3 regions of the Actinomadura graeca genome follow, and region 2 is predicted to be linked to each of the others. Evidence: riboswitches for the same ligand, from Rfam matches in the RefSeq annotation. Region 2 holds a riboswitch; each other region holds the start of a gene.

Region 1 (9,471 bases), 3.3 Mb from region 2:
TGTGGAACCGGAGATCGTCGGCGGTGGCCACGTCGAGCTCGCCGCTGAGGCGCAGCACCGTCGTGGACCCGTCCTGCTGGACGTCGACGGCCAGCATGAGCACGCTGTCGGCGGAGACGTCCCGGCCGACGACGAGCGGGCCCGCCCGTCTAGGCGACGTGCCGGGTTGGGCAGGTGTGTTGTCGATCGAAGTCACAGAGCCTCCATGGGCTACGAGGAATCTCCGCGACCGGACGGGGGCAGGGGCCGGGCCGAGACAAAGCAAGCGAGCGGTCCTATCAGGTCGGACACGCAGACGATGGATGAGATCGGGTCAGGGGTCGTCGGACGGGTGGGGGGACCTTGCCGGACGGGTGAGGGAAGCTAAGAGACGCCCTTTTCCAGGATCTCGGCGGCCAGGTCGGCGACGCGGCGGCGGTTGTCACGCGCCTGCTTGCGCAGCCGGTTGAAGGCGGAAACGGCGTCCACCCTGTGGGTGGCCATCAGGTAGCCGATCGCCCGCTCGATGATCACGCGGTAGTCCAGCGCGTACTGCAGCTGGGTCGCGGTGACGCTGTGCTCCTGCGAGGACACCGCGGCGGCCATCAGCTCGCTGATCAGCCCCGCGTAGGCGCGCAGGGCCGAGATGTCGGAGTCGTCCCACCCGTACGGCTGCGACCTGTAGACGTTCAAGGTGCCGACCGGGCTGCCCCCCAGCAGTATCGGCACCCCGGCCACCGCCCGCACGCGCTCGTCCAGCACCTCGACGAGCTGGGGCCAGCGGGCGTCGGAACGCACGTCCTTGGTGGAGACGGGGTGGCCGACGACGTAGGTGTCCCAGCACGGGCCCTCTTCGGCCTGGATCTGGGCCTGCTCCAATGACCGCCCGACCTCGTCGGAGGCCGCCACGTAGTGGAGCTGTTCCTCCTCGTCGATGAGCATGATGCCGGCGCCGTCGTAGCCGAACAGCTCGTCCACCGAACTGACCACCCGCTGGAGCGCGCGCACGACGTCGGTCTCGTACGGCGTCTTGCGCAGGAACTCAAGGCTGGTGTGCAGGGCTTCGGTGTCGATATGCATCATGATCTATGTCCTTGGATGGCGGACCGGCGGTCGGAGGGCTGGGCGAGCACTACGGCCATCCGTGGTCGTCCGACGCGGAATGCGCGGCGAGACGGACCAGCAGATCGGCTGCCGTGTCGGCGAGGTGCTCACCGACCGCGATCTGGTCCCGCGTCCAGGTGCACGGGGTCACCCGGTAGAAGTTCAAGGCCCCGATGACCCCTCCGTCGAGGTGGACCGGCACCGACAGCACCGCCCTCACCGGCGCCGCCCGGCGCGCCAGACGCGCGTAGCCGGGCCCGTCCCGGCGCTCCAGGTCCCCCACGGCGACGGGGTGGTCGGCGGCCACGGACTCTTGCGCGGGCCCGACCTGCTCGGCCTGCTGCGCGTACTCCAGCTCCAGGCCCTCCGCCGTTGACCCGCCCACGGCACGCAGTTCACTTGTCTCGGCGGCCAGCATCAGGGCCACGCCGTCCGTCCTGGAGATGAGCGCCATTGAGCGCAGCGCAGCGGCCAGCCGCCCGGCGACCGCGGACCACCGCTGGCGGACGTCCGTCCCCCGCCCGGCGCCCTTGGAGCCGTCCCGCGGTTCCTGCCGATGGTCATAATGATCACCGATGTCGCGCTCGTTCGCCACGATGGTCCCTTCGGGCAGGCTGAAAGCACTGATCCGCGGACACAGGGCGGAACTTCGTCCCCTACCCTACCCGCCCCGCACGCGCCCACACCACCAAGCCACTCCGCCCACGACCTGCGCCCGAGCTAACCCCCACCAGCACCGGGCAAGCCGGCGCGCACGGCCGGGGGGCCGCCGTCCCGCCGATCAAGGACAACCGGTCCCGTTCCAACAGTCACCTCATCCAAAGGGCTCACCACGGCGGGGCCTCTCCAGGGGCGGAGCGCCACGCGCGGCGCGGATCACCATCGCCAGGCACTCCGATCGGCGGGAATCGGCGAGGACCCAGCACAGCGCTCCCAGGGCGGCCAGCACGACGACCGCCAGGGCGGCCAGCCCGACCAGCATCGGCGCCCCCGCAGCCGTGACCACCGGCGGCACCGAGATCACGACGCCCAGCGGCCCGCCCACCCGCGCGGCCCTCCTCGCCCTTGCCCACCTCATGACACTCCACCCGTGCGCCGACGCGGCGGTTTCGGCCCGTTGTGCCGCTCTCCGGCCGCGCCCCCACGGCCGCGCGGCCCACGGAACCGCGATCATCCGCGCTTGAGCGGGGAGCACGGGACACCGATTCCGTTACATTCCTTATGCCGCGAAGAATCGGCGACTGCAACATGCACGGCCACAAGCAGTGCAGCATTGACAACAATGTATCGGAAAGGAAAGAACGTCACCGTGGGCCCACGGACCGGAGTTTGTCCAGCTCAGCCCACTATTAAAAACGGCGCGAGCGATCCAGTCGCGCGACGGTGCAACTATCGCGTGCACTTTCATTGCAAGCGATACCTCCCTAGGCTCGACTATTATCGCCATTTGAGAACGGAAGGTGAACGGGATGGCAGCGGGAGCGGCCCCGAGCGTCCGCAAGCAGCGTCTGGGCGTGGCCCTGCGCCGCCTGCGGGAGGGACGCGGCCTCAGCGCGGACACGGCCGGCCGGCGTCTGGGCTGGTCGGCGTCCAAGGTGAGCCGCATCGAGGGGGCGCGCATCGGCGTGGATCTCGCCGACCTGCGTGCGATGCTCCGCCTGTACGGGGCCGACGCGCACCTGGGCGAGGAGTTGCTCGTCCTCGCACGTGAGGCGGCCAGAAACGGGTGGTGGACCAAATACCCCGAGAGCCAGTTGGGCGGGCTGGGGGCCTTCATCGCTTTGGAGGACGAGGCCAGTTCCATTTTCGCGTTCGAAGCCGACACCGTGCCCGGCCTCCTCCAGACCGAGGAATACGCCAGGCAGCTGTTCCTCGGATACGTCGAGATCGCCTCACGGCCACGAGCCGAGGTGGAACGCCGCCTGGAGATCCGCCTGCGGCGCCAGCGGCTGATCCGGCCGCCCGAACGGCTCTCCCTCTGCGTCGTCCTGGACGAGGCGGTCCTGCTGCGGCGCGTCGGCACCGCGTCGACGATGAGCCGGCAGTTGCTGCACCTGGTCGAGCTCGCCGACCTCCCGTCGGTCACGCTCCGCGTGCTGGCACTCGACGCCGACCACGGCGCGGGACTGAGCTCCTTCATCCTTCTGGAGTTCGAACCGGCCTACGGCGTGGAGTTCCCCTCGGTGGTCCATGTGGAGAGCACCGAGTCCATGCACGCCCAGGACGAGGCCCGGGTCCACGAGTACGGGTTGTTCCGCCGGTGGCTGGCGGACCACAGCCTCGGGGAGCGGGACTCGGTCGCTGCAATTCTCGAAGCACAGGAGCAATGGGCACGAAAAGGTCGCGACGCGCTGCCCGCCGGGGATGACGGCGCTCTGCACGCGCCCCGGTGACAAAGCCCCGCCGGTCTCCGGCGAATCCGGAGGATCTCCAATCGGTTTTTGCTGTGCCACGGCTCAGGTTCCGCCCTCTCGGCCGGTTGATGTCGGGCAGGATGTTGTAGTGAATTCACACAGGACACTTGGCCTATCTCAGGTCACATCAGTCACACATGTCCCATGGCGCCGTTCCGCGGCGTGCCAGGCCAACAACGGGTGCGTCGAGCTTGCTCGCCTGGAGGTCGGCGTTCTTGGGGCTCGGGACGGGGCGACGTCGGACAGCGGCGTGATCAGGTTGAGCCCGCGGGGGCTTCGTGACCTGTTCGACGCCATCGGGCGGGGCGCCTACGACCTCTGACCTGTCGTCCGCACGCCGGTCCGGCCGGAGGGGGAGCCCTCACCGGACCGGCACGGCACGGCCGTTCACCGGTTCCCACCCGGGCCGTAAGCGTGGGGGATGTCCCAGATCCAGGAACTGTCGCCCTGCTGCCTGACCTCTCCGACTCCGGCGGCGACCTGCGCGCGAAGGTCCCTGGTGTTCCCCGAGCTCGCGGTGTCCGCGAACAGCCGTCTGACGACCTGCGCGTCGATCTGGGCCAGGCACCACACCTCGAGCGCCGCATTCGGCCACGTCCCGATGTCGTCGGTCGACCACGAGTCGGCCATCGCGAGACCCTGCATGAGCTGCTCCACCAGGTCGGGCTGGTGGAGGTTGATCCCTATCCCTGCGGCTTGGAACATTTCGCCGATCTGCGTGAGCGGACGCCCGCGGAGCCTGCTCAGGTCCCAGTGCAGCGCATACCATCCGGCGTCGTTCAGGCTGATGAGGTGGGAGAGATGACGGGCTTCGTCGTTGCCGTCCGCCTGCATCGTCCTGTCGATGAAGACCGTCTCCAGGTCCGGTGTGTAGCAGAAGTGGTCCGTCCATTCGACGGCCCGGGCCTGCGTGGGCCAAGGGTCGGCCACGACCCACTCCGAGGGGTCCTCGTTCACCCCGCCGATGATCACGAACCAGTGGGATTGCTGAGGGGACATCACCATCCTGATCGTCTCCCCTCGGGCATAGCGCCGAAGAAGGGAGAACGTGCACTGAGCGGATGACTCGCAGATCATGCTCCGTGCGTGCAGGGCCTTCGCCGCCGACAGATCGCGTGCGTCGGGCCGGCTGGTGAGCCGTGAAAAGTCCCAGAAGCCGTTGTGCTGCTGGACGACCGCGCGCAGGGACGCGTTGTACAGCGTGTGGATCAGGGCCGCTTGCTGGTTCGCGGCGTGCCGGGTGTCCGCCTGAATATCCCTGATGGCGTCGTTCGCGATGTGAAGGCGCCGCAGGACCCGGGAGGAGAGGTATTCGCCCGGGGCCCGCTGGACGACGGGGTCCCGCGCCTGCCCGCCGTGGTGAGCGCGTCCCTCATCGAGCTGGTGCCGCCCGTTCTCCGGCTCTCGCCCGGGCCCGCGAAGCGCCTCCCCCATGGCGGTGTTCCCGGCGAGGCGTTGCAGGGCGAGGGCCGTCCGCGGCGCTCCCCCACCCGTATCGGCTCCGGCCAGCGGCACGGACATGGCGCGCTTGGCGTTGGCCTCGGCCTCACGCTCGAAACGGTCACCGGGGTCGCTGACGGACAGTCCCTGGCCGTTGTCGGTGCCCGCCACCGGGCCGCTGCGCTGCTGGATGACGTGCGTCAGCTCATGGGCGAGGGTGTGCTTGTCCGCGCCGCCCGCGCCGACCACCACATGGGAGCCGGACGTGTAGGCACGCGCCCCGATCTCGGCGGCCGACCGCTGCGCGACGGCGTCGTCGTGGATGCGGACGTCGCCGAAGTCCGCGCCCAGGCGCTGCTCCATCTCGTCCCGCAGCCCGCTTCCCAGGGGACGTCCCGACGAGCGCAGGACATCGTGCACCGCCGACCGCTGGACCGCGGTCCCGTGACCGCAACCGGCGTGGTGGACGTGCCGCTGGGTCTCCAGCGCGGCGGTCACCGCGGCGTTGCCCGCCGTCCGCTGCAGAGCCAGCAGAGCCGACATCGGTTCCGCCGCCCTTGGCTGAGCGGCATCCGCCGCACGCTCTTCACTGCCCCGCCTGCCCGGTCGCACCTGTTCCCGCACGGACGCCTCCCCACGAATGGACGCACCTCCACGCTCCCCCGGTGCACGCGGTCGTGGGAAGGCCGCCGAGGACAGCACCAAGGGCACGACCCCGTGCCCTTCCGATCAGACGCTGACGCCGCGAGGAACCGTCATCGAAGGGCTCCGCGGGCTTGGAAGGGCGTCCGGGTCGTGTCCGCGGGCGATGCCGTCGCCGTCCGCGTGATGGCGGTGGGTCATGGGGCGGCAGGCGTCTCGTCCGACGAAGGCCGCGCCTGTCGGGTGGCGGTTCATGGCGTGTCGGTAGACTTCGCGGTGCGGATGGTTCACTCGGTGACGAGTGTCGTAAGAGGGAACCCGGTGCGAATCCGGGACTGCCCCGCAGCGGTGAGCGGGAACGACCGCCGTCATACGCACTGGGCCGCACGGCCTGGGAAGCGACGGCCAGTAGGACGCCTCCTGGAGGCGATGCCCGCGAGTCCGAAGACCTGCCTCCGCCCGCGTGCCGACCGGCGCGCGGTGGTCTGCGGCCTCGCGGGAAGGTCGGCGGCGCGCTCCCAGCGCGTCCCTGCGCCCGCGGGTCCGCCCATGGCACAGCGAGGGAAGCCGCCATGAACACGACAATTCTGGGGTATCCGCGCATCGGTGCGCGCCGTGAACTGAAGACCGCCACCGAGGACTACTGGGCCGGACGCGCCGACGCCGCCGCCCTGGAGGCGGCCGGGGCCGAACTGCGCGCGTCGGTCTGGACGGGCCTGCGCGATGCGGGCCTGGACGCGATCCCGTCTAACACGTTCTCCTTCTACGACCAGGTGCTCGACACCAGCGTGCTCGTCGACGCCGTCCCGGAGCGGTACCGGCATCTGTCCGGGCTCGACCGGTACTTCGCGATGGCGCGCGGGGTGCAGGACGTCCCGCCGCTGGAGATGACCAAGTGGTTCGACACCAACTACCACTACATCGTCCCCGAGCTGGGGCCGGACACGCGGTTCCGGCTGGCCGGCGGATCCGCGTCCAAGCCGCTGGTGGAGTACAGGGAGGCCAGGGCGCTCGGCATCGAGACGCGCCCGGTGCTGGTCGGGCCGCTCACCTACCTGCTGATGGCCAAGCCCGCGCCCGGCGCGCCGGACGGGTTCCGGCCGCTGGACCTGCTGGACGACCTCGTCGAGGTGTACGCGGAGCTGCTGGAACGGCTCGCCGGGGCGGGCGCCGCGTGGGTGCAGCTGGACGAGCCCGCGCTGGTCGCCGACCGGACCGAGGAGGAGATCACCGCGTTCGCCCGCGCCTACGCACGGCTCGGCGGGCTGCCGACGCGTCCGCGGCTGATGGTCGCGACCTACTTCGGGACGATCGGCACGGACGCGCTGCGTGTGCTGGCCAGGGGGCGGGTCGAGGCCGTCGCCCTGGACTTCGCCGCTGGTCCCGGGAACCTGGAGGTCCTCGCGTCGGTCGGCGGGCTGCCGCGCAAGACCGTCGTGGCGGGCGTCGTGGACGGCCGCAACGTCTGGCGCACCGACACCCGCAGGGCCCGCGCCACCTGTGCCACCCTGCTCGGGCTGGCGGACCAGGTCGTGGTGGGCACGTCGTGCTCGCTGCTGCACGTGCCGCTCGACCTGGACGCCGAGACGTCGCTGGACCCGTCCGTGCGCGGGCGGCTCGCCTTCGCCCGGCAGAAGGTCGCCGAGGTCGTCGCGCTCGGCCGGGCACTGCGCGAGGACGGCCCGGCGCCGGACGAGGTCCCGGCCCCGGCGGCGGCCGTCGACCGTGACGTCCGGGCCCGGGTGGACGCCCTCCGCGGGGTCCGGCGCGGCGACCGCGCGGACCGGTTCACCGCGCAGCGGGCCGCGCTCGGACTGCCCGACCTGCCGACGACGACGATCGGGTCGTTCCCGCAGACGGCGGAGATCCGCCGCGCCCGCGCCGACGGGCGGGCCGGGCGCATCCCCGCCGACGCCTACGTCCAGGCCATGAAGGACGAGATCGCGCGTGTCATCGCGCTCCAGGAGGACATCGGGCTGGACGTGCTCGTGCACGGCGAGCCGGAGCGCAACGACATGGTCCAGTACTTCGCCGAGCAACTCGACGGGTACGCCGCGACCCGGCACGGCTGGGTGCAGTCCTACGGGTCGCGTTACGTGCGGCCGCCGATCCTGCACGGCGACGTGGCGCGGCGGCGTCCGATGACGGTGGAGTGGGCGACGTACGCGCAGTCGCTGACGAGCAAGCCGGTGAAGGGGATGCTGACCGGGCCCGTCACGATGCTGGCCTGGTCGTTCGTCCGCGACGACCAGCCGCTCGCCGACACCGCGCGGCAGGTGGCGCTGGCCCTGCGGGACGAGATCGGCGACCTGGAGGCGGCCGGGGTGCGGGTCATCCAGGTGGACGAGCCGGCGCTGCGCGAGGCACTGCCGCTGCGCGAGGCCGACCGCGCCGCCTACCTGGACTGGGCCGTCGAGGCGTTCCGGCTGGCGACCTCGGGCGTCGCGGACACCACGCAGATCCACACCCACATGTGCTACTCGGAGTTCGGGGAGATCATCGGCGCGATCGGCGCGCTGGACGCCGACGTCACCAGCGTCGAGGCGGCCCGCTCGCGCATGGAGCTGGTCGCCGACCTGCGCGACGCCGGGTACGGCAACGGCATCGGGCCGGGCGTCTACGACATCCACTCGCCGCGCGTCCCGTCCGCGGAGGAGATGGAGGACAACCTCCGGCGCGCCCTCCAGGCCGTCGAGCCCTCCAGGCTGTGGGTCAACCCCGACTGCGGCCTGAAGACCCGCGCCTACCCGGAGACCGAGGCGTCCCTGCGCAACCTGGTCGCCGCCGCGCACCGCGTCCGGCGGGACCGTTCCAGCTGAGCGGCCCGGCCCAGTGGTCGTCCCGGCCGGCTTCCGCCCGTTCACCTGGCGGGAGCCGGCCGTCGGGTCCGGCGATCTGGGCCGGGCGCCGCGGCGCCCGGCCGATCGCCAGGTCAGAGGGGTGATCGGGCGCGTGCCCGGCGTCCGGCCGCCGGAGGGCGTAGACTCATGGTGAACGAGGGGTCATCTCGATGCGGGCGGCCAAGCCCGCGTCCCCCTGGTTCCGAGAGACAGGCCGAACCACCGCGGCACCGTCCGTGACGCCGAGGAGCAGTCACGTTGACCGCGGAGTGCGTGGCGCGGACGCCGCGTGGACCCCGGCGCGGGCCGACTCCCCCCGCCCATGGGACCGGCCCCGGGCCGCGACGGGCGGCCACTGACCCGGATCGGAGATCCAGCATGCCCGCCACCGACCCCGCCCCGCCGGCAGCCGGGCTGAGCCGCGAGCGGCTCGAGGAGCACACCGTCATCGCCATCATCGGCGAGCTCGACATAGCGTCCACCCCGTCCCTGCGGGAACGTTTGAACACGGCCCTGCGCAACGTCGGGCCGCGCGTCGTCATCGACCTGTCCGGCGTGACGTTCTGCGACGCGTCCGGCCTCGCCCTGCTCGTCGGCGCGCGCCGCCGGGCGGAGCCGGCGGGCACCACCATGGTCCTCGCGGCGCCGCGCCCGCAGATGGCCAAGCTGCTGCGCATCACCGGGCTGACCCGGGCCTTCACGATCCGTCCCAGCGTCACCGCCGCCCGGCCCGCCCGTCCCGGCGCCAAGCCGGCCGTGGCTTGAGGACGGGGGACGAGCGGGGTGACGACATGACCGGAGGCGAGCAGCCGAGCGGCTGGGGACGCGCGGGGACCCCCCGGCGGCCGGAGGACCGGCAGCGGCTGGCGGCGTCGTTCGACCTGATGACGGCCGTCCTGAACGGGACGCGCCTGCCCGACATGCTGGCGCTGCTGGCGACGCACGCCCGCGCGATGGCCCGCGTCCCGCTGGCGTTCATCGCGCTGCCCGCCGAGGACCCCGACACGCTGCGGGTCGAGGTCGCGATCGGCGCCGGCGGCGACCGGATCCGC
Region 2 (9,471 bases):
TACAGGCGGACGGGCCGCAGGTTGACGTAGTGGTCCAGCTCGAACCGGGCCCGCAGCAGCAGACCGCGCTCCAGCGTGCCGCTGGGGACGCCGGGGTCGCCGACCGCGCCGAGCAGGATGACGGCCTGGCCGCGCAGCTCCTCCAGGACCGAGTCCGGCAGCGTCTCGCCGGTGCGGTGCCAGCGCGCGGCGCCCAGGTCGTAGGACGTCCGCTCGAACGTCAGGTCGCCGGACGACGCGACGGCGTCGAGGACCTTCAGGCCCTCGGAGACCACCTCGGGGCCGATCCCGTCACCGGGGATGACGGCCAGTCGAATACTGCGGGAAGCCATGCGCGCACTCTACTGCAAACGTCTCAGTGCTTGGGCTTTCATCTCAAATCCCGGGACGTCGGTCTCGCCGCGGGCGTTCTACCTGCGGACCCGCCGGAGGGCCGTCCCGGGTGAGCGCGGCGGGCAGGTCGCCGCGGTCACGGACGCCGAGCCGTTCGTAGACCGCGCCGAGGTGGTTGGCGACCGTCCGGACCGACAGCACGAGCCGCTCGGCGATCTCCCGGTTCCCGAGGCCCTGCGCGGCGAGTCGCGCGACCTCCAGCTGCCGCTCGGTGAGCCCCGGCGCCGCGAGGCCCGTGAGCGCGGGCGTGCGGGCGCCCTGGCAGTGCCGCGCGAGGCCCCACGCCCGGATCTCCGACGCCTGGGACGCGCGGGCGGCGCCGGCGCGCCGGTGCGCGCGGGCGGCCATCGCGGCGGCCTCGGCGGCGTGCAGGAGCAGCCCCATCCCCGCGAAGTCCTCGGCGACCGCGTCGAGCGCGTCCCCGTCCCGGGCGACGGCGGACGCGGCGTGCCGGGCGCAGGCCCGCACGAGCGGCCCGTCCACCCGCACGGCCAGCTCGGCGAGGCGCGCGGCTGCCCGCCCGGGGTCGCCCAGCCGGACGGCGTCGTGCAGCGCGAACATCTCGTAGCCGTGCATGCCCCGCGCGGCGGCCTCGGCGGCCGTGGCGAGCGCGGCGTCGCGGGCGGCGGAGGCGCCGTCGCGCAGCAGCGTCACCCACGTCCCGGCAAGCCGGTGCGGGAAGTCGACCAGGTAGTAGGTGGGCAGCGTCCGCCGCGCCGCCTCGGCCAGCGCCCGCTCGGCCGCGGGCAGGTCGCCGAGCAGCGCGGCGGAGTGCGCCATCTCGCCGTGGCACAGGCCCGCGAACCCGGTGCGCCCGTCGCCGGACCCGGCGCCGAGGCGGGCGACGCCCTCCCGGCAGGAGCGCAGCGCGTCCTGGACGGCCCCGCGGGCCCGCTGGACCTGCGCCCGGTGACCGAGGAGCCCGGCGACGCCGAGGTCCCACTCGCCGTAGCCGGCGAAGCGTTCGATCATGCCGCGGCCCGCCGTCTCGGCACGGCCCGCCGCGCCCGAGAACAGCAGGGCCGACATCCGGGCGCAGGCGATGTCGAGCTCCACCACCGAGACCTCGTGGCGCGGCCCGGCCGCGCCGCGAGGCAGCCCCCCGGCCAGCCGCAGGCACTCCCCCGTCCGCCCGGCGTGCGCCGTCTCCAGGCACTCGGCCGCGATGGCGTGGACGGCCTGGTCCTCGCGCAGCCGCCCGGACGACCGGACGCGGCCGAGCGCCTCCCGGGCCTGCGCGAACTCGCCGAGGAGCAGGTGGACGCGGGCGCCGAGCAGGTCGATGTCCCGCAGCTCGACACGGCCGGTCATGCCCGCCCTCGCCTCGTCCAGCAGGCGCAGCGCGTCATCGCCGCGCCCGAGCGCGAGGACGAGCCCGAGCGCGCGGGTCGTGGCGTACCTGGAACGCTCCCGGTCGGTGCGGGGACGGTCGGCCGGGGACGCGGCCACCGACTCCAGCAGCGCCTCGCCCTCCTCGCCCCGGCCGGTGACGTACAGGATCCCGGCGAGCGGGAGCGCGGCCTCCAGCCCGCCCCCCGCGTCCAGCGCCGCCCGCGCGAACCGCTCGGCGAGGGCCAGGTCGTAGGCGCCGCGGGCCCGCAGGCACGCCTGGAGGGCGAGCGCCGGGTCGGCCGCGGTGCCGCTGTCCAGCCGCCAGACCGCGACGCGCAGCAGGTCCTCGCGGCGGCGCATGCCGGTGCGCTCCACCGTGTCGGCGAGGGCGGCCCGCCGGCGCCGCGCCCGCAGCACCGGCGTGCGATCGCGGGTCACCTCGCCGAACAGCGGATGCGCCAGCCACGCCTGGAGCCGCCGCCCCCGCCGGGCGCAGACGATCATGTGCCGTTCCTCGGCCCGCTCGACGGCCTCCGGCGAGGTGAGCGCGGCCAGCACCGGCACGCCGACCGGCTCCCCGAACGTCACGTACTCCAGGACGGCCAGTTCCTCGGGCCCGACGGCGCCGAGACGCGCCCCGACCAGCTCCCCCAGCCGCGGCGAGACCGGCAGGTCGCCCTTCCAGCGCCACACGCCCCGCACCTGCCCCAGCCGTCCCGCGGCGGTCCCGGCCAGCACCAGCTCGCGCAGGAACAGCAGGTTGCCGCGGGTCTCCCGCCACAGCCTGCGGGTCGTGCCGTCTTCCACCTGCCCGCCGAGCACCGCCTCCAGGACCGCGCCGGTCTCGGCCGCCGGCAGCGGTTCCAGCTCCAGGCGCCGCGCCAGCTCGTCCTTCCATAACGCGAGGACGGGGTCGGGCATCGCCTCCCCGGCCCGGACGGTCGCGAGCACCCGCGCCCGCTCGTGCACGACCAGATGGTGGACGAGCGCCGCCGAGCTCGGGTCGAGCAGGTGCGCGTCGTCCACCGCGAGCAGCAGCCGCGCCGGGTCGCCCTGCGCGCCCACCGCGTCCGCCGCCCACCGCAACGGGTTGACCACCGCGGTCCCGGGCCGCCGCGCGGGCAGCACGTGGCCGAACGCGCCGAAGGGGATGCGGGCGCCCGCGCGGGTGGCGCCGACCCGCACCACCCGGTACCGGCCGGGCTCCAGCCCCCGCAGCGCCTCCGCCGCCAAACGGGTCTTGCCGACTCCGGCCTCCCCCGCGACCACGACACCGCGCCCGCCGCCGCCCGTCCCGAGCAGTTCGCGCACCTCGTCCAGCGTCGCCCCGCGGCCGGTGAAAGGCCAGGTTGTCCCCACCTGCCGATGGTAAGGACGCGGGACCCGCCACGGATACACGGCAGCCGGAAACGGCCACGGCGCGTCACCGCCCGGTCGCCGGAACCGGCCGCTCCCCAGGTCGCCGACTTGACGCAGGGGCGGGCAAAGGGGACGCTCTGAGCGACAAGTCAACATAAGAGGCGACGGTGCGCAGGAACCTGGTGCGATTCCAGGACGGTCCCGCCACTGTGACCAGGGAGTCTCCCCCGCTTCGCGACCACGGCCGGGCGTCCGGCCGGAAGGTCGGGAGGAGGCGGCGATCTGGGAGTCAGGACACTGACCCGTCGTCCTCCCGCTACCGGGGCGAGTGCACCCCGTGAGGAGACCCCCATGGCCCAGTCCGCCATCCCGTCCGCGACACCGTCCCCGCGGACGGAGCCCGCGCCGCTGCGCGTGCCGGTCCGCGAGATCCTGCCGTGGGCGGTCCTCGCCGCCGTCCTCGGCGTTGTCCTGATCTACTTCGTCGGCGCCGAGCAGGGCGCCACCTCGCTCTTCGGCGGGACGTGGGTGCACGAGTTCACGCACGACGGCCGGCACCTGCTCGGCTTCCCCTGCCACTGAGCCGCCGCACATGATGAGATCTCTGCTGGTCCGCGGCATGCTCGTCGGTCTCGCCGCCGCGGCCGCCGCGCTGCTGATCGCCTGGCTCTACGGCGAGCCGCAGGTCGGCCACGCCATCGCGTTCGAGGAGGCCAAGGCGCACGCCGCGCACGAGGGGCACGAGCCGGAGGTGGTGAGCCGGACCGTCCAGAAGACGTCCGGGCTGATCACGGCGATGGCGGTGTACGGGGTGGCGCTCGGCGGGCTGTTCTCGATCGCGTTCGCGTTCGCCCACGGGCGGCTCGGGAACCTCGGCGCCCGCGCCACGGCGGCCCTGGTCGCCCTGGCCGGGTTCGTGGCGATCGAGCTCGTCCCGTTCCTGAAGTACCCGGCGACGCCGCCCGCGGTCGGCGACCCCGAGTCCATCGGGAGCCGGACGGCGCTGTACTTCGGCATGGTCGCGCTGGGGCTGCTGGCCACCATCGCCGCGGTGATCGTGTGCCTGCGGCTGGTCCCGCGGCTCGGCGCCTGGAACGCGACGATCGCGTCCGTCCTCGGGTTCGCGGTGGTGGTCGGGGTGGTCTACCGGCTCACGCCGAAGCCCGACGCCATCCCTGAGCATTTCCCGGCCACCGTCCTCTGGGACTTCCGGATCGCCTCGCTGGGCGTCCAGCTCGTCCTGTGGGCGACGATCGGGCTGCTGTTCGGGTACCTCACCGAACGGGCGTTCGCGCGCCGTCCGTCCGGCGCCGCGGTCCCCGCCGGCGCCTGACCCGCACGTGCCGCCCCGCCGCCGGCCTCCGGGTCAGCGGCGGGCCGGCCGGCCGGGCAGCAGGGCGCAGTCGCCGCACATCTCGCCGCCCGGCGGCACCCGGTAGTACAGGCAGCAGTTGCGGCGGACGAAGCCGCCCGCCTCGAACGCGCCCGTCCCGGCGAGCGGCTCACGGGCGAGCACCTCGCGGACGAGGGCGGCGCGTTCCGGCGAGGGCGGGCCGACGTTCAGGGACCCGGCGAGCGCCGACGCCGCGTTGCCCCAGAGCAGGCCGTCCGCCAGGCCGACGAAGGTGAGCATCGTCTCGCGCAGCGGCCCGAGCTGCCCGGTGACGACCTCGCGGTGGAGCAGCCCAGCGGTCTCCCGCACACTCGCGGCCCGCCATCCGGAGGGCCGGGCGAGCCACAGCGCCACGGGCGCGCCGGGCGCCCAGCGCCAGTGCAGCCCGGACAGGTCGGGAACGACACCGCGCGCCGCCGCCGCGACCATGGGCGACCACAGCCGCGACGCGAGCCCCTGGAACAGGATGGACGCGGCGACACGCCGTTCACCGGTCCCGAGCCGTTCGGCGTACTTGGCGGTGAGGTCCATGAGCCGGTCGCGGTCCCGTTCGGGGAACGGCCGCCAGGTCGGGTCCGCCTCCTCGGCGGGCTCGGTGACGATCTCGAAGTAGGGCCCGAGCCGCGCGGCCTCACGCAGCGCGTCCACGACCTCGGAGGGCTCGGCGAGGAGCATCCGCCCACTGTAATGCGATCAGGGACCGTCCCCGGACGGGACGGTCCCTGATCGGCGGGCGCCTACCTGGACGGGTGGCCGCCGTTGTCGCGGCGGTCCAGGGCGGTCTGCAGGGCGCGGGCCGCCTCTTCCTCCGCGTCGTCGGCGGGCGCGTTGTTCATGACGTGGTTCATGCCGTTCACTCCGGGATTCGCTGTGCTGTGGCCGTGGGCCGCCGGGGGTCCGTGGGTCGCACGGACCGGTGTCGTATCGGACTCACGGCCAGGCAGAGCCTCCGCAGCGGGTGCCGGCCTGCCGATGATCAGGCCCCGCTGCGGCAGCGAAGGATTACCACGAAGCGCCGCATGACTACCGCCACGTTACCCGCCGTCCGGACCAACGTCCCGACCCGTGGCGTAAAATCTCACAATCTGAGACACGCAAAGACCACGATCATCCCTCGGGACGACCTCAACGGTCACGCGAGCGCGCTACCAGCCCGGGAAGGCGATGCCGAAGGCGAGCCTTCCCGGGCTGATCGCGAAGCGATGACGCGCTCGCCCAAGCACGGTCAAGGGGGCGAGCCGCCAGGCGAGCTCCCTTGGGCCGGGATTGCAATAAATTCAGCCTTCGAGGTCGACCCGGCGGCCCATGTCGGCGCCGACCTCGGCGGTGATCGCGTCGACGAGCTGCGGGGCGATGGCGGAGTCGACGGTGAGCGCGATCAGCGCCTTGCCGCCCTTGGCGGCCCGGCCGACCTGCATCCCGGCGATGTTGACCTCGGCGTCGCCGAGCAGCTTGCCGACGGCGCCGACGATGCCGGGCCGGTCGACGTAGGTGAAGAACGCCATGTGCTCGGTCGGGACGAGCTCCATGTTGTAGCCGTTGATCTCGATGATGCGCTCGGCGTGCCGGGGGCCGGTGAGGGTGCCGGACACCGAGACCACCGAGCCGTCGGACATCGTGCCGCGGACCTGCACGACGTTGCGCCAGTCGGGGCTGTCCTCGCTGGTCGTGAGCGTGACCTCGACGCCGCGGTCGCGGGCCAGGAGGGGCGCGTTGACGAAGGTCACGGCCTCCTCGGTGACGTCCACGAACACGCCCTTGAGCGCGGCGAGCTCCAGGACCTTGACGTCGTGCTCGGCGATCTCGCCGCGCACCACCACGTCCAGCCGGACGGGGACGCCGCCGGCGAGCGCGGTGAAGATCCGTCCGAGCTTCTCGGCGAGCGGGAGGCCGGGCTTGACGTCCTCGGCGACGGCGCCGCCCTGGACGTTCACCGCGTCGGGGACGAACTCGCCGGACAGCGCCAGCTTCACCGAGCGGGCGACCTGCGTGCCGGCCTTCTCCTGCGCCTCGTGGGTGCTCGCACCGAGGTGCGGGGTGACGACGACGGAGTCGTGGTGGAACAGGGGGCTGTCGGTGCACGGCTCGGTGCTGAACACGTCGAGGCCGGCGCCGGCGACCCGGCCGTCCTTCAGCGCGAGGTCGAGGGCCTCCTCGTCGACGATCCCGCCGCGGGCGGCGTTGACGACGCGCACGCTCGGCTTGACCCGGTGCAGCTCGCGGTCGCCGATGAGGCCGAGGGTCTCGGGGGTCTTCGGCAGGTGGACGGTGATGAAGTCGCTCTCGCGGAGCAGCTCGTCGAGCGTGACGAGCTTCACTCCGAGCTGCGCGGCGCGGGCGGCCTGGACGTAGGGGTCGAAGGCGATCACGTTCATGTCGAACGCGGCGAGGCGCTGGGCGACGAGCACGCCGATGCGGCCGAGGCCGAGGACGCCGGCGGTCTTGCCCTGGAGCTCGACGCCGGTGTACTTGGAGCGTTTCCACTCGCCCTGCTTGAGGGCGGCATGGCCCTGTGGCACGTTCCGCGCGGTGGCCAGCAGCAGCGCGATGGCGTGCTCGGCGGCGGTGACGATGTTGGAGGTCGGGGCGTTGACGACCATGACGCCGGCCTTGGTGGCGGCTTCCACGTCCACGTTGTCGAGGCCGACGCCGGCGCGGGCGACGACCCGGAGCCGCCGGGCGCTCTGGAAGACCTCGGCGGTGACCTTGGTGGCGCTGCGGACGATCAGCGCGTCGACGTCGGCAACGGCGGGCAGCAGGAGCGCCTTGTCGCTGCCGTCGACGTGACGGACCTCGAAATCGGACTCCAGCACGGCGATGCCGGCCGGGGAGAGCTCTTCTGCGACGAGGACGACGGGCTTGCTCAAGGAAACAGTCCTTCGGATGTCGGATGTGCGCGGTCGGATGTGCACTCTGCGGGGCGGCGCGCGTGCCGGTGGGCACGGTGCGCCGCTGAAGGCGTGCAGGTGAAGTCGCGAGTCACCTCGTCGTGCTCTCGGCCCCCGCAGGCGAGTCTATCCCTCGCCGGCCTCCGGGTCGGCGGCAGCCGGGACTTCCGCGGCGGCCCGTCCGGACCTGGCCCCACCACATTCCGTCAAGCCACGTCAAATCGGGTCAGGTCCGGCCCCGGCACGGTCCCTTGTGGGGGGCCGACCTCCCACACCCCCCGGAACGGCGCGGTGTCCAGGCCGCGTCAGGCCGCGTCAGGCCGCGTTGTGCTCGGGCATCGCGGTCAGCACGGAGGCGACCCGCTCGGCGTCGGCCACCAGCAGGTGCGGGACGTCCACGAACACCCGCAGGGGCCCCGCCGGCAGTCCCAGCTCCTCGGCGACCTGGAGCTGGACGCCGCGCAGCGGGATGTAGGTGAGGTAGCAGGGGTACACGTCCTGCGACCGGAACATCCCGGTCATGATCAGCCGGTATCCGCGGATGCGGAACGACAGCGCGGTCAGCCTGGGCAGGCCCTCGGACGGCTCGCCCGGGAGCGTCAGCGAGATCCACGCGCTCGTGGTCCACGGCCGGGCCCGCAGCAGGCCCACGACCCAGGCGAGCTGGTCCACCCCGTCGAGGTCGTGCAGCCGCGGCCCGTACCGGCCCTGGACGACGCGCCTGGTGCGCTCCTGGGCCCGCCGGACGAGGCCCGCCCGGTCGCCGTGCTCGCGGAGGATCGGGTCCTCCCAGCTCAGCGAGGCCACCTCGAAGAGCAGCGGCGGGCCCTCGATGATGGGCCCGCGGTCGTCCATGCCGGCCTCGCCGGCCGTCCACACGTGCCGGAGCACGCCGATCCACGCCTGCCCGCACGTCTCCCATCGCTGGACCTCACGGCCCTCTGGCGCCGCCATGTCACGGCTCCCCGCCAAGGGCCGCCCTGCGGCCCGCTTTGCCGAGAGGGTGATTACCTGCCTCCGGCATTGGCGCGGGGGGAAGAAATTCCGCCGCCCGCCGCCGCAGCCCGTTCGCGTTGTTCTCGATCAGCCCGTCACCGCTCATGCGCTCCGCCCCAACGCCGCCCGGCAGCGGTCACACGAGTGTTAGCGCAGGCAGGTCTCCTGGCCGGCCGCGGCCGTCGCGACTTTCTTCAAGTATCCAGCAAAGCAGACGAAAAGTGTAGGTTTATTCGTCCTCCGCCGCCCTTCACCGGCATTCTGACTGGATCTGTGACGCACTGTCATTGGACGCCTTGTCCAAAGGTCCGGGTTTATCGGCCGTACAGGCCGCGTTCACCAGGGATCGGCTACGTTCCGGTGAAGGACGACGTATCCGTCCTGGCGGTAGACCTCCCGGTATCCGGCCGCGAGCAGCGATTCCACCCGGCGGCGCTGCTCGGCCACCGTCCGGAAGGGGAACTCCAGACGCTCGACGTCGGCGATCACCCAGGGAGCGCGGCGCGGCTGCCCGTCCCACAGCAGGACGCGGGTGCGGGTCGTGAGCGCGGGGCCGATCGCGTTGGCCGACTCGACGAGGACCCCGTCGGGGATCCGGGACGCGACGGCCGCCGCCGCGCGGGCGCGCTCGTTCCGCCGCCACAGCGCGGGATCGGCCAGGTGGGCGAAGGCGAAGAAGGGCACGCACACGACCGCCGCGGTCAGCAGCGCGGCGCCGGGCAGCGGGGGCGGGATCCGGGTGGCCCGCAGCGGCCCGAACCGCCCGCGCAGCCGCGCGGCCCCGTCCACGGCCGCCATGACGAGCACGGCGACGATGAACGCGTTGTAGTGGTAGTGGGGCTCCCACCAGTTGCCGAAGCGGCTGGCGAGCATCCGCTCGGCCAGCAGCGGCAGGACGGTCAGCGTCAGCGGCGACGCCAGCGGGAGCAGCAGCAGCGGCAGGACGAGCAGCGCCATCGTGCCGAGCTTGTGCGGGGGCGTGCCGAGGACGGCCAGCACGTCCCACGGGTGCGTGAGGGCGTACACGGCGGCGTGCGGCAGGTCGGGGCCGAGCGACCCGTAGGCCCAGTAGTAGTCGTTGTCGCCGCCGAAGACGGCGATGATCAGCCG
Region 3 (9,471 bases), 2.5 Mb from region 2:
GGCGGGGGCCGACGCGCCCGCCGCCGGCAGCCCGACCACGAGCGGCAGGGCCGCCATCACCCTGACGCTGAATCGATCTCGAACATTCATAACCATCGGGACGCGGCGCATCGCAGGCCCGTTGTCGAGATCGAAAAAGTGTACAGCCTGCTGCACCATCGGCATTACCGCTGCCTGTCCCTTATGGCCGAGGTCGTTTTCAGTGGCTTTCGCTGGCCCGCCGCGCAACTCGCAACTCCGTCAAATACCGCTTGATGACACGGCCGCCGTACCGCCGGTCGATCAGGCTGCCGATGCACTCCAGCAGCGCGTCGCGCGCGTCGGATGCCAGTGCCCGATGTCCGGAGTAGGTGCGCAGGAGATCCAGATAGTCCCCGGTCGAGTACGTCAACTCGCGCTCGTACCGACGGAAGACGGCCGGGCCGAAACGATTCGAGCGGTCCAGCTCGTCCCTGTTCTGGGGGATCTCGGTGGCGGCGAGCAGCCGCAGTCCGGGCGGGGTCGACGGATCGAACCGTTCGTAGCAATCCTGGACCTCGGCGAAGAAGTCCTCAGTGCCGCCCGCCACATGATGCGTGGACACCGTGGCCAGCACACCCCCGGGGCGGAGCGCATCAGCGGACTTGGCCACCCGGACGGCGGGGTCGATCCAGTCGAACGCGGTCGCCGACACCACCACGTCGAACGCCTCGTCGGGCAGCCGCCAGTCCTCGAACGCGGCGGTCACGACGTCCACCTGGGGGAAACGCTCCAGATTGCGGCGCGCAACCCGGCACATTCCGGCTCCCAGCTCCACTGCGACGACCCGACAGCCGCGCTCTGCCAAGGGACCGTCGCCTGTCCCGTCCCGCAGCCGAGCTCCAGCACGCGACAGCCCGGCCCTACCGGCGCGAGCGCGGACAGGTCGTCGAACATCTGCCGCGGGTACCCCGGCCGGACGCGGTCGTACAACTCTGGTACTTCGTTGAACGTCTCACGTGGTCGCTCACGCTCTGTTCCGGTCACCCGGGCACGTTACGCGTCTCACCAGCGAGGCACATCCACGCGTCACCGTGCGGAGCGTGGGCAGGAGGAAAGAGACGGCCGGGGGGCCGCGCGGCGGGCGTGGCTCCCTGGCCGTCCCTCCCGGTCAGAGGGTCTCGCCCTCGGTGGGATCGACGCTTTCCGCGCCGCGAGGGGCCGGCATGCTGTGGAAGCGGAGCCATGCCGCCCGCATCGGACGAGAGCCGAAGGGCACCGTATGACGAGTGTCGTGACCCATCAGGAGATCCTCCGCCTGCTTGCCCTGCCCCTTCAGCCCGCGCGCGACGGCCTTCTGGGGCGGACTGGCGGCGTGGCGGCCGTCTCGCGTGATCGTCCTCCCGGGTTTCCCTGCCGTCCACAGGTGCGATCTTCTTCCGACTGCTGTGTGATAGCGGGAACCACCTGCGAAGGGACCCTCGATGGGAAGCACAGTCAGCGACATGGTCGCCCACGCCCGCACCCAGGTCCGGAACATCTCGGCCGCCGAGGTCTCCGAGGCGCTGGAGGCCGGGCCGGTCACGCTCGTCGACCTCCGCGGGCCCGGTGAGATCGAGCGTGAAGGCCGCGTTCCGGGCGCCCTGCGGGTTCCCCGGGGCGTACACGGCGGCGAGCGGTGATGGGCACCCTCGGCGAAAGGTTCGCCCGCGCGCTGGCCGCGAAGGATCGCCACGCGCTGCGGACGCTGCTCGGCGACCCGATCGACTTCAAGGCCCTGACCCCCGGACGGCACTGGGACGCCGAGAGCGCCGACGAGGTCGTCGACGGGATCGTCCTCGGCCGCTGGTTCGAACCCGACGACCACATCGAACGCCTCCTCCATGTCGCCACCGACCGCGTGGGCGACCGTGAACACCTCTCCTATCGCCTCGAAGTCCGCACCGGAGACGGCCGGCACCTGGTCGAGCAGCAGGTCTACTACGCCGTCGCCGACGACCGGATCGTCTGGCTTCGCGTCCTCTGCTCGGGATTCCGTCCCGTCCCGGCCGACGTCCTGCGCCCGAGCTGAGAGCGCGACCGGCGGACGTCCTCCATTCCGCTGTGGCGGGGCCCGCTCCGGGCCGGGAGGCCCGGAGCACGGGTCCGCGCCGACGGCCTCCGCGCACGGCATCCCCTGCCCGAACAGCGCCGCCGCCCGGCTGAGGGCAATGGTGTACAGACCGCCCTGAGGAAACCTTTAGTTATCTTGGTATGTTCCAATCGGGCACTGTGGCCGAAGTGCTTATCAGGTGGCCCTGGGGTCGTACATCGTGGAGAACCCTGACAATCATCGGATGGACCCTTAGCGCGGCACCGCTTCTCGATGACGCGCTTTACTGAGGATCAACCTTCCTGTTAGTGTCGGCCTAAAATTTGGCGGTCCTGTTCACCGGCGAGCTTGCGCGATCGTCCGGAGGCTCCCGGGGGCCAAGGGGAGATAGACCTTGGAGGACCGCAGCGCAGGGGCGTCCGGCCGCCGCACCGGGGACTTACCGACCCTCCCCGTGTACCCCCGCCGCCGGGCGGCCGCCATGGTGAAGGAAAGGGTCACGTGCGGGATGCCCGCAGGCGGTTCGCGGACCGCGCGGGCGACCCCGTGTTTCTCGAAGAGTTGGGCGGCCCGGCGCGGTAGCCGGGCGCGAGCGCCCGGCGAGGAGGGCGTCACCACACGGGGGGATGCATGGTGAAGATCAAGGCAGGGGAATCGGAGCTCGACTGGCTGGCGGACTCGCTGCGTCTCGTCGGCCGCCTCACGCCCAGAGAACTCCAAGTCTTTCTGTACTTAGGTTACGGATGTGACAACCGGTCCATATCCCAGAACCTTCAGATATCCGAACGCACCGTCAAGCGCCACATCACCTCCATCATGGAGAAGCTGGTGGTCCAATCCAGGCTCCAGGCCGGACTGGTGTCCTTCGTCATCAGCCAGGCGCCGGCCTGTGAATGGAACCAAAGTAGCAGTCCCTTCGATTCCAGCCCCTAAGGTCCAATGGCCCCGCAGAGAAGCATCGGCGACATTATCTGTCAGGCGCGGAGACGCCGCGCCTGACAGAGGGAGGAAGCCGTATGTCGATGACAGTACCCGCACTGGTGACGAAATCCGTCACCGCGCGCATGCTCGACCGGCGCACGCGCGCGGTGGAGTCGATCAAGAAGAGGATCGACGAGGGACTGGTCCGTTACGACGCCTGGTTCCTGGTCTTCGTCGCGGTCATCCTCGCCTTAGGGGCCACCCTGCTCGCGGGGATGGCGGTCTGGTGCGTGGTCAAGCAGCACAAGACGTTCACCGGCCACTGGCAGTACAAGAACTTCGGCCTGAAGGTCTACTTCGAATGCAGGTGACCTAGGCCGCCAGGCGGTTGGTCGACGTTTTTCAGTGCGGTGCCCAGGCGGGTGAATTCGCCAGCAACAGCCCAGCCCGCCTGGGCACCACCACCTGATGGACTCGGCGAAAGACCAACGTGACAATGAGCCAGTTGACTGTCAATAAGGTGAGCTACTCCTACGACGGCATCGTCAACGTCCTCGCGGACGTCTCGCTGTCGGTCGAGGAAGGGGTGATCGTCGGCCTGGTCGGGCCCAACGGTTCCGGCAAGTCCACGCTGATCAAGAACATCTTCGATCTGCTGAGGCTCCAGTCCGGGTCGATCAGCATCGGCGGCCACAAGCACGCGTCCGCCGAGGCGAAGTCGATGGGCATGTACCTGTCCAGCAACGACTACCTGCCGGAGTTCCTCACCGCCCGCGAGTACGTCTCGCTGCTGGGGGACCTGTTCCAGGTCGACGTGGACCATTCCGAGGCGCAGGAGCTGTTCCGCAGGTTCTCGATGGACGGACGCTACGGGCACCTCATCGAGGACTACTCCCACGGCATGCGCAAGAAGACGCAGCTGGTGTCCGCGCTCATCATGCGCCGGCCCCTGACCATCATCGACGAGACGCTCAACGGGATCGACCTCGAAGCGCTCCACCTCAGCGAGAAGGAATTCCGGCGCGTGCGCGACGAGGGACGGTCGATCCTCCTGTGCACCCACGACTTCCCCGTCCTGGAACGGCTCGCGGACCGCATCGTCTTCCTCGACCTCGGGCACGTCGTCTCCGACGCGCCCACCTCGGACCTCATCGACGAGTACGGCTCCCTGAGCGACATGGTGTTCCACCACCTCGGAACGGACGGCCGGTGAGCATGCGACTGCGACACTCCGCCGCCCTGGCCCGGCTGCTCTTCGTCTTCTTCCGGCGCAGGGTCCTGAAAATGGGCGTCCTGCGGTCCACTCCGGTGAAGGTCTTCGCGTTATCGGCCGCGGCGTTACTCCTCGGGGTCCTGTGCGCGTCCGCGTACTTCTTTCTCAAGTCGCTGGTCGACGACATGGCCGCCTGGCGGCTGCTGTTCGACACATCGACGGTCTCCCTCGTCCTGTGGGTGCAGATCGCCTTCCTGCTGGTGAAGGTGCTCTTCATCAATGCGGAGGGAATGCTCACGCTGAGCTATCAGCTGCCGCTGACGAACCGTGAACGGTCCGTGGCGTTCTTGATGTACGAGGCGGGCACGACGGGGATCGTCGCCGGAGTGGGTTTCGTTTCGCTCGCCGTGAGCGCGCTGCTGCTGCTCGGCCCGGACGCCGTCCCGCGTATCACCGCGTCGATCATCCTGCCCGTCCTCCTGACATACCTCGCCCTGAGCGTCGTGTACCAGCTCCTGGCGCGGCTGTGGGGGCTGATAGGACTCAGCCGCATCGCGGGCGTCCTGTCCGTCCTCGTGATGTTCGGGCTGGTGGTTCTGTATTCGGTCCAGATGCGGACGCTCATCACGGACGTCAGCGAGGACTATCTCGAAAAGCGGACCCGCTATTCGTGGGTCACGTCGGTGTCGTGGTCGTGGCACCGGTACGGCGCCGTCCCCGCCCTCGCGGGCGCGGTGCTCCTCGCGGCCGTGCTCATGGTCCTCACACTGGCGCTCACTCCGAACCAGCACGTCCGCCAGTCGCGGTTCCTGAACGTCTCGATGGGCAGGCTGCCGGGCCGTTTCCTCAACGCCTATGACTGGTGTCTGCTCCGCAACTCGCAGACATCGATCGGTGCCGTGATGACCGTCGCGCTGTTCGCCTACCTGACGCTGCGATCCGCGGTCAATCCCATGTGGAGCCTCGCCGTCCTTTCCCTGGGCGGTCTTTACCAGTTCACCGCGACGCAGCCGCTGCGGATGATCCCCGGCACGGCCACCTCCCCCTGGCGGATCTACGGGCGGCTGGTCAAGGCGCAGGTCGTCCTGCTGGTCCTGTTCGCCGTGCCGGGACTCGCGATCCTCCTCGCGGCCGACCGGGACGCCTTCGTCCAGAGCGGCCCGGCCCTGCTCGGCTGCCTCGGCGGCGTGGTCATGACCACCTGCATCAGCATCGTCTTCCCCGCGGAGAAGGACAATCCGTTCTCCGTCTTCCTGGGCCTTTCCGCGTTCGGCGTCGCGTTCGCGCTGGCGGCCATCGGGCTGGGCCTGCTCAATCTGCCGCCGTGGGCGGCCAGAGGAGTCCTCGGCGGAGCGTGCGCGCTGTCCGTCTGGTACGCGGTCCAGGGAATCCGGATCAGTGAATCGAGGAGAAGGAATGATAAAGGCACGGTGGGTCATGACGTCCGCTCTCGCGTCGGTCCTGTTGACCCTGGCGATCGCGGTGACGGCCCTTCTGTATCTCATGTTCTCAACTGACGGTGACAAGCCGATCTACCGGGAGACGCTGTTCGGATCGCTTTTCTTCAAGGCGAAGCCCACGGGCAACGGGGCGACCGGGGTGACCATGGGCGTGGCCAATCCCACGGCCCTGATCGTCATTTTCGTGGTCGCCACCGCGGTCCTCACGATGACCCACATCACCTACCGGGGGTTGAAGCACCGCCGTGAGCAGCTCATCAAGCAGCAGACCGGCGCCTGACCCCTCCGCCGGCGATCCGGCGCCCGGTCCCTCCGCCCACGACCGGGACGGGCCGGTGGTCCGCGCGGTCGCCGCGGCCGTGGTCCTGCAGGTCTGGCCGCTGCTGGCCTTCCTCGGCGGCCTCCTGGCCGTGGCGCTGGCGTGGTTCGCGTCGTCCGGCGACGGCGTCCCGGCGGAGATGGCGTGGTGGTTCTTCAAGGCGGCGGCATTGGGCCTGGCGGGCTCCTTCGCCCTGCACGAGGTGGCGCACGTGGTGGTGCTCAAGCGCCTTCCCCACGTCACGCACATCGCCATCGAGCGGACGATGTGGCGCACATCGGTGATCCCAGCGGGGACGATGACGGCCCTCCAGAGCGCGGGCGTCGCCGTGGCCGGTCCGTCCTCGTGCGTGATCGTCGGCGCCGGGCTGTGGAGCATGGGACTCGACCGGGCCCTGGCCTGGTGGTATCTCGTCCACCTCGTGTTCCTCCTGCCCTTCTTCGGCGACGGCCGGAACCTGGTGCACGGCCTCCGTGAGGCGGTCGCCCTGCGCCGGGCCCGGCGGACACGGGAGTGAGAGTATCTACATGTGGTGTTGGTAGGACTATGGCACCACAAGATGTATGGTTCCTCTGACGTTGGCTCACCCGTCCCACCCAGGGACGGGTGTCGTAAGAGGGAACCCGGTGCGATTCCGGGACTGCCCCGCCAACCCCTTCGCCTTCATGGAACTGCAGGACGTCCAGGAGCTGTCCAACTTCTTCGAGCGCCGGGTCTCGGCCTACCAGATCGGCACGGAAGGCGCCGTCAGCCTCGACGAGGAGTTCTGAGAACCGTTGCAGGCACGTGGTCTTTTGCCTGCGGGACGCAGGTTCGATGCGCCGGGCGGGGCACGACAAGAATCTGCCAAACATGCCATGTCATTTGACGTGCTCCGCCAGGCGCGACACATTCGAAGGCGCCCCCTTCTTGGTGCTGTGCATTCGTCGTGGGCTCCCAGAAACACACCACCGGCAAGGCCACCAGGCGAGAGGTCGACTATGAACGTGCGCGTATCCGAGTCCCTGAACGAGGAAGCCGAGCGGCTGGACGCCGCAGATCCGCTGGCCCATGTGCGGAAGCGATTCGTCCTGCCCGCGGGCCAGATCTATATGGAGAGCACGTGTCTGGGGCCGCTGACCTCCTCGGTCTCGGCCGCCGTTCGCGAGGCGGTCGACGTCCAGTGGGGTCGGCGGCTCATCGACGGATGGTGGGAGGACGGATGGTGGGAGGCCCCCGCCCGCGCCGGAGACAAGATCGGGCGGCTGCTGGGCGCCGCCCCCGGCCAGGTGGTGGTCAGTGACTCCACCACGGTGCAGCTGTTCAACGCCCTCGTCGCGGCGTCCCGGCTGCGTCCCGGCCGCAAGGTGATCCTGAGCGTCACGACACAGTTCCCGACCGCCCGGTACATCACCGACTCGGCCGCGCGGATGCTGGACCTGACCGTCCGGCGCGTCCCCCCGGCCGAGATCGAACGCTACCTCCGGGCCGACGGCGAGGCCATCGGGGTGCTGCTCCACGAACCGGTCGACTTCCGCACCGGCGAGCTCTACGACCTCGCGGGCCTCACCCGCGCCGCCCACGCCGCCGGCTGCGTCACGGTGTGGGATCTGTGCCACGCCGCCGGGATCGTTCCCGTCGACCTGGACGCCAACGACGTGGACATGGCGGTCGGCTGCACCTACAAGTACCTGTGCGGCGGCCCCGGCTCACCGGCGTTCATCTACGTCGGCGGGCGTCACCAGAACGTCTTCGACCAGCCGCTCCCCGGCTGGAACGGCCACGAGTACCCGTTCGGCATGCGCGACACCTACCAGGGCGCGCCCAGCATCGCCCGCGCCCGCATCGGCACCCCGCCGATCATCTCCATGATCGCGCTCGAAGCGGCCCTGGACGCCTACGACGCCGTCGACATGCGGCAGGTGCGTCAACGCAGCCTGTCGCTGACGGGCTTCTTCATGACCTGCGCGGAGGAACTCCTCACGGGGACGGCCGCGTCCGTGGCCACACCGCGGGAGCCGCAGCGCCGGGCCGGTCACGTCGCGGTCTGCCACGGCGACGCGCCGAAGATCGTCCAGGAGCTCAGGGACAACGGCGTCGCGGCCGACCATCGTCCGCCGGACCTGATGCGGTTCGGCCTCCACCCCCTCTACACCACCCACCGCGAGGTTTACGCCGCGGTGTGCACGCTCCGCGATCTGGTGGTCTGAGCGTCCGCGGAACGATCCCGCCGGACGGTCCGCCGGCCCTGGACGCACGTGGACGCTCCCTAGACTCGCCCTCATGCTCAGACTCGGATTCCCGGTGATCGGCGTGACCGACGTCCCGCGCGCCGTGGCCTTCTGGACGTCGGCGCTGAACCTGGTCGCCACATCGGAGTGGGAGGCGCCCACCTGGAGGACCCTTGAGCACGCGGACGGGTCGGGCCGGGCACTCGCGCTGATGTTCAGCGAGTCGCCCGTCCAGGAACACCCGCGCATCCACCTCGACCTGATGGTGGACACCACGGCCGAGCAGGAAGCCGAGGTGGAGCGTCTGATCGGCCTCGGAGCCGAGAGGATCACGTGGGACCTGTACCCGCCGGACCCTGACTTCGTCGTCCTCGCCGACCCGGACGGCAACCGCTTCTGCGTCGTGGATCTGAGCCGGGCCCCCTCCGGCCCGGCGTAACAAGCGCCACGCCGCCCCGCATCGCGCCCGCCGCCCCGCCCCGCCCCGCGCCACGCCGCGTCGCGTCGCGTCGCGGGTCGTGCGTCGGCCAAAGCTCCGGGCAGAGGCAGGCCACCGCTCCTGGCGGTGGCCTGCCTCGATCCCTGGACGCTCGATCAGTCGGTGAAGGCGTCCTTGGCCTTCTCACCGGCCTGCTTGAGGTCCCCCTTGACCTGGTCGTTCTTGCCCTCCGCCTCAAGGCGCTCGTTGCCGGTCACCTTGCCGGCGACTTCCTTGGCCTTGCCCTTGAGCTTGTCGCCGGTGTTGGCCGCCTTGTCCTTGTTCCCCATGGGAAGCCGTCCTCCCTGTTCGCCCTGATCAGTACGCATCTGCCTTACCCGTCCAAAATGCGATGATGCGCGGCCGAACCGCCGAGGCCCCGCAGTTCGACCCGCTCGCACCCTCCTGACCAGGCTGTTTCCTCGCGACAGCGTGGGTGGCGACACCGTCGTTCGACGAGGTGGTGGTGCTTTTGTCACTGCTGCCGTCAGTCAATGGGCGCGGGCATCGTGGTGTACTCGTCTGATAACTGAGCGTGACAAGGGAGGTTTTGTCATGACCACTACCGCCCCCCGACGTGCGTTGACAGTGCGCGCCGCCACGCTGGTGGCGAGCGCCGTCCTCACAGCCACCGCGATGGCCGGCCTGGCCGGCGCCGCCACCGCCGGAACCCCTGGAGGCACGGTCGACGCCGTCCTCGGTGCCCCGGCGCCACAGAACGAGGCCGCGCCCGGCGGCACGGCGGCGCAGGACGACGCAGCGCCGGGCGCGGAGACGGACCAGAACGACGCCGCCACCAAGGCCGCTCCCTGCTGGCCCA

Evidence for each region. A riboswitch is a leader RNA that binds a small molecule or an ion and turns the genes downstream of it on or off. The one in region 2 is predicted to bind cobalamin.
Region 1: another riboswitch for cobalamin. It lies ahead of metE (5-methyltetrahydropteroyltriglutamate--homocysteine S-methyltransferase); the one in region 2 lies ahead of AGRA3207_RS31215 (CbtB domain-containing protein).
Region 3: another riboswitch for cobalamin. It lies ahead of AGRA3207_RS19915 (kynureninase); the one in region 2 lies ahead of AGRA3207_RS31215 (CbtB domain-containing protein).

Annotation. Positions count from the first base shown of each region.
Region 1 covers NZ_CP059572.1:3,729,495-3,738,965, forward strand. Annotated here, with positions in the region: gene AGRA3207_RS16370 (STAS domain-containing protein) at 1-196, opposite strand, end outside; gene AGRA3207_RS16375 (GAF and ANTAR domain-containing protein) at 364-1,062, opposite strand; gene AGRA3207_RS16380 (GAF domain-containing protein) at 1,112-1,678, opposite strand; gene AGRA3207_RS16385 (hypothetical protein) at 1,898-2,161, opposite strand; gene AGRA3207_RS16390 (helix-turn-helix domain-containing protein) at 2,553-3,476, shown strand; gene AGRA3207_RS40235 (DUF397 domain-containing protein) at 3,448-3,819, shown strand; gene AGRA3207_RS16395 (eCIS core domain-containing protein) at 3,885-5,480, opposite strand; cobalamin riboswitch at 5,845-6,050, shown strand; gene metE (5-methyltetrahydropteroyltriglutamate--homocysteine S-methyltransferase) at 6,152-8,398, shown strand; gene AGRA3207_RS16405 (STAS domain-containing protein) at 8,798-9,184, shown strand; gene AGRA3207_RS16410 (GAF domain-containing protein) at 9,211-9,471, shown strand, end outside.
Region 2 covers NZ_CP059572.1:7,029,507-7,038,977, reverse strand. Annotated here, with positions in the region: gene AGRA3207_RS31225 (3-isopropylmalate dehydrogenase) at 1-332, opposite strand, end outside; gene AGRA3207_RS31220 (LuxR C-terminal-related transcriptional regulator) at 376-3,084, opposite strand; cobalamin riboswitch at 3,234-3,404, shown strand; gene AGRA3207_RS31215 (CbtB domain-containing protein) at 3,436-3,666, shown strand; gene AGRA3207_RS31210 (CbtA family protein) at 3,677-4,417, shown strand; gene AGRA3207_RS31205 ((2Fe-2S)-binding protein) at 4,451-5,152, opposite strand; gene serA (phosphoglycerate dehydrogenase) at 5,755-7,344, opposite strand; gene AGRA3207_RS31195 (thymidylate synthase family protein) at 7,681-8,319, opposite strand; gene AGRA3207_RS31190 (DUF2079 domain-containing protein) at 8,698-9,471, opposite strand, start outside.
Region 3 covers NZ_CP059572.1:4,511,990-4,521,460, reverse strand. Annotated here, with positions in the region: gene AGRA3207_RS19970 (alpha/beta hydrolase family protein) at 1-165, opposite strand, end outside; gene AGRA3207_RS19965 (class I SAM-dependent methyltransferase) at 200-826, opposite strand; gene AGRA3207_RS19960 (rhodanese-like domain-containing protein) at 1,443-1,640, shown strand; gene AGRA3207_RS19955 (hypothetical protein) at 1,640-2,029, shown strand; gene AGRA3207_RS19950 (helix-turn-helix domain-containing protein) at 2,681-2,983, shown strand; gene AGRA3207_RS19945 (hypothetical protein) at 3,067-3,342, shown strand; gene AGRA3207_RS19940 (ABC transporter ATP-binding protein) at 3,477-4,184, shown strand; gene AGRA3207_RS19935 (hypothetical protein) at 4,187-5,701, shown strand; gene AGRA3207_RS19930 (hypothetical protein) at 5,649-5,924, shown strand; gene AGRA3207_RS19925 (hypothetical protein) at 5,980-6,480, shown strand; cobalamin riboswitch at 6,534-6,656, shown strand; gene AGRA3207_RS19915 (kynureninase) at 6,950-8,152, shown strand; gene AGRA3207_RS19910 (VOC family protein) at 8,226-8,612, shown strand; gene AGRA3207_RS19905 (CsbD family protein) at 8,768-8,941, opposite strand; gene AGRA3207_RS19900 (hypothetical protein) at 9,207-9,471, shown strand, end outside.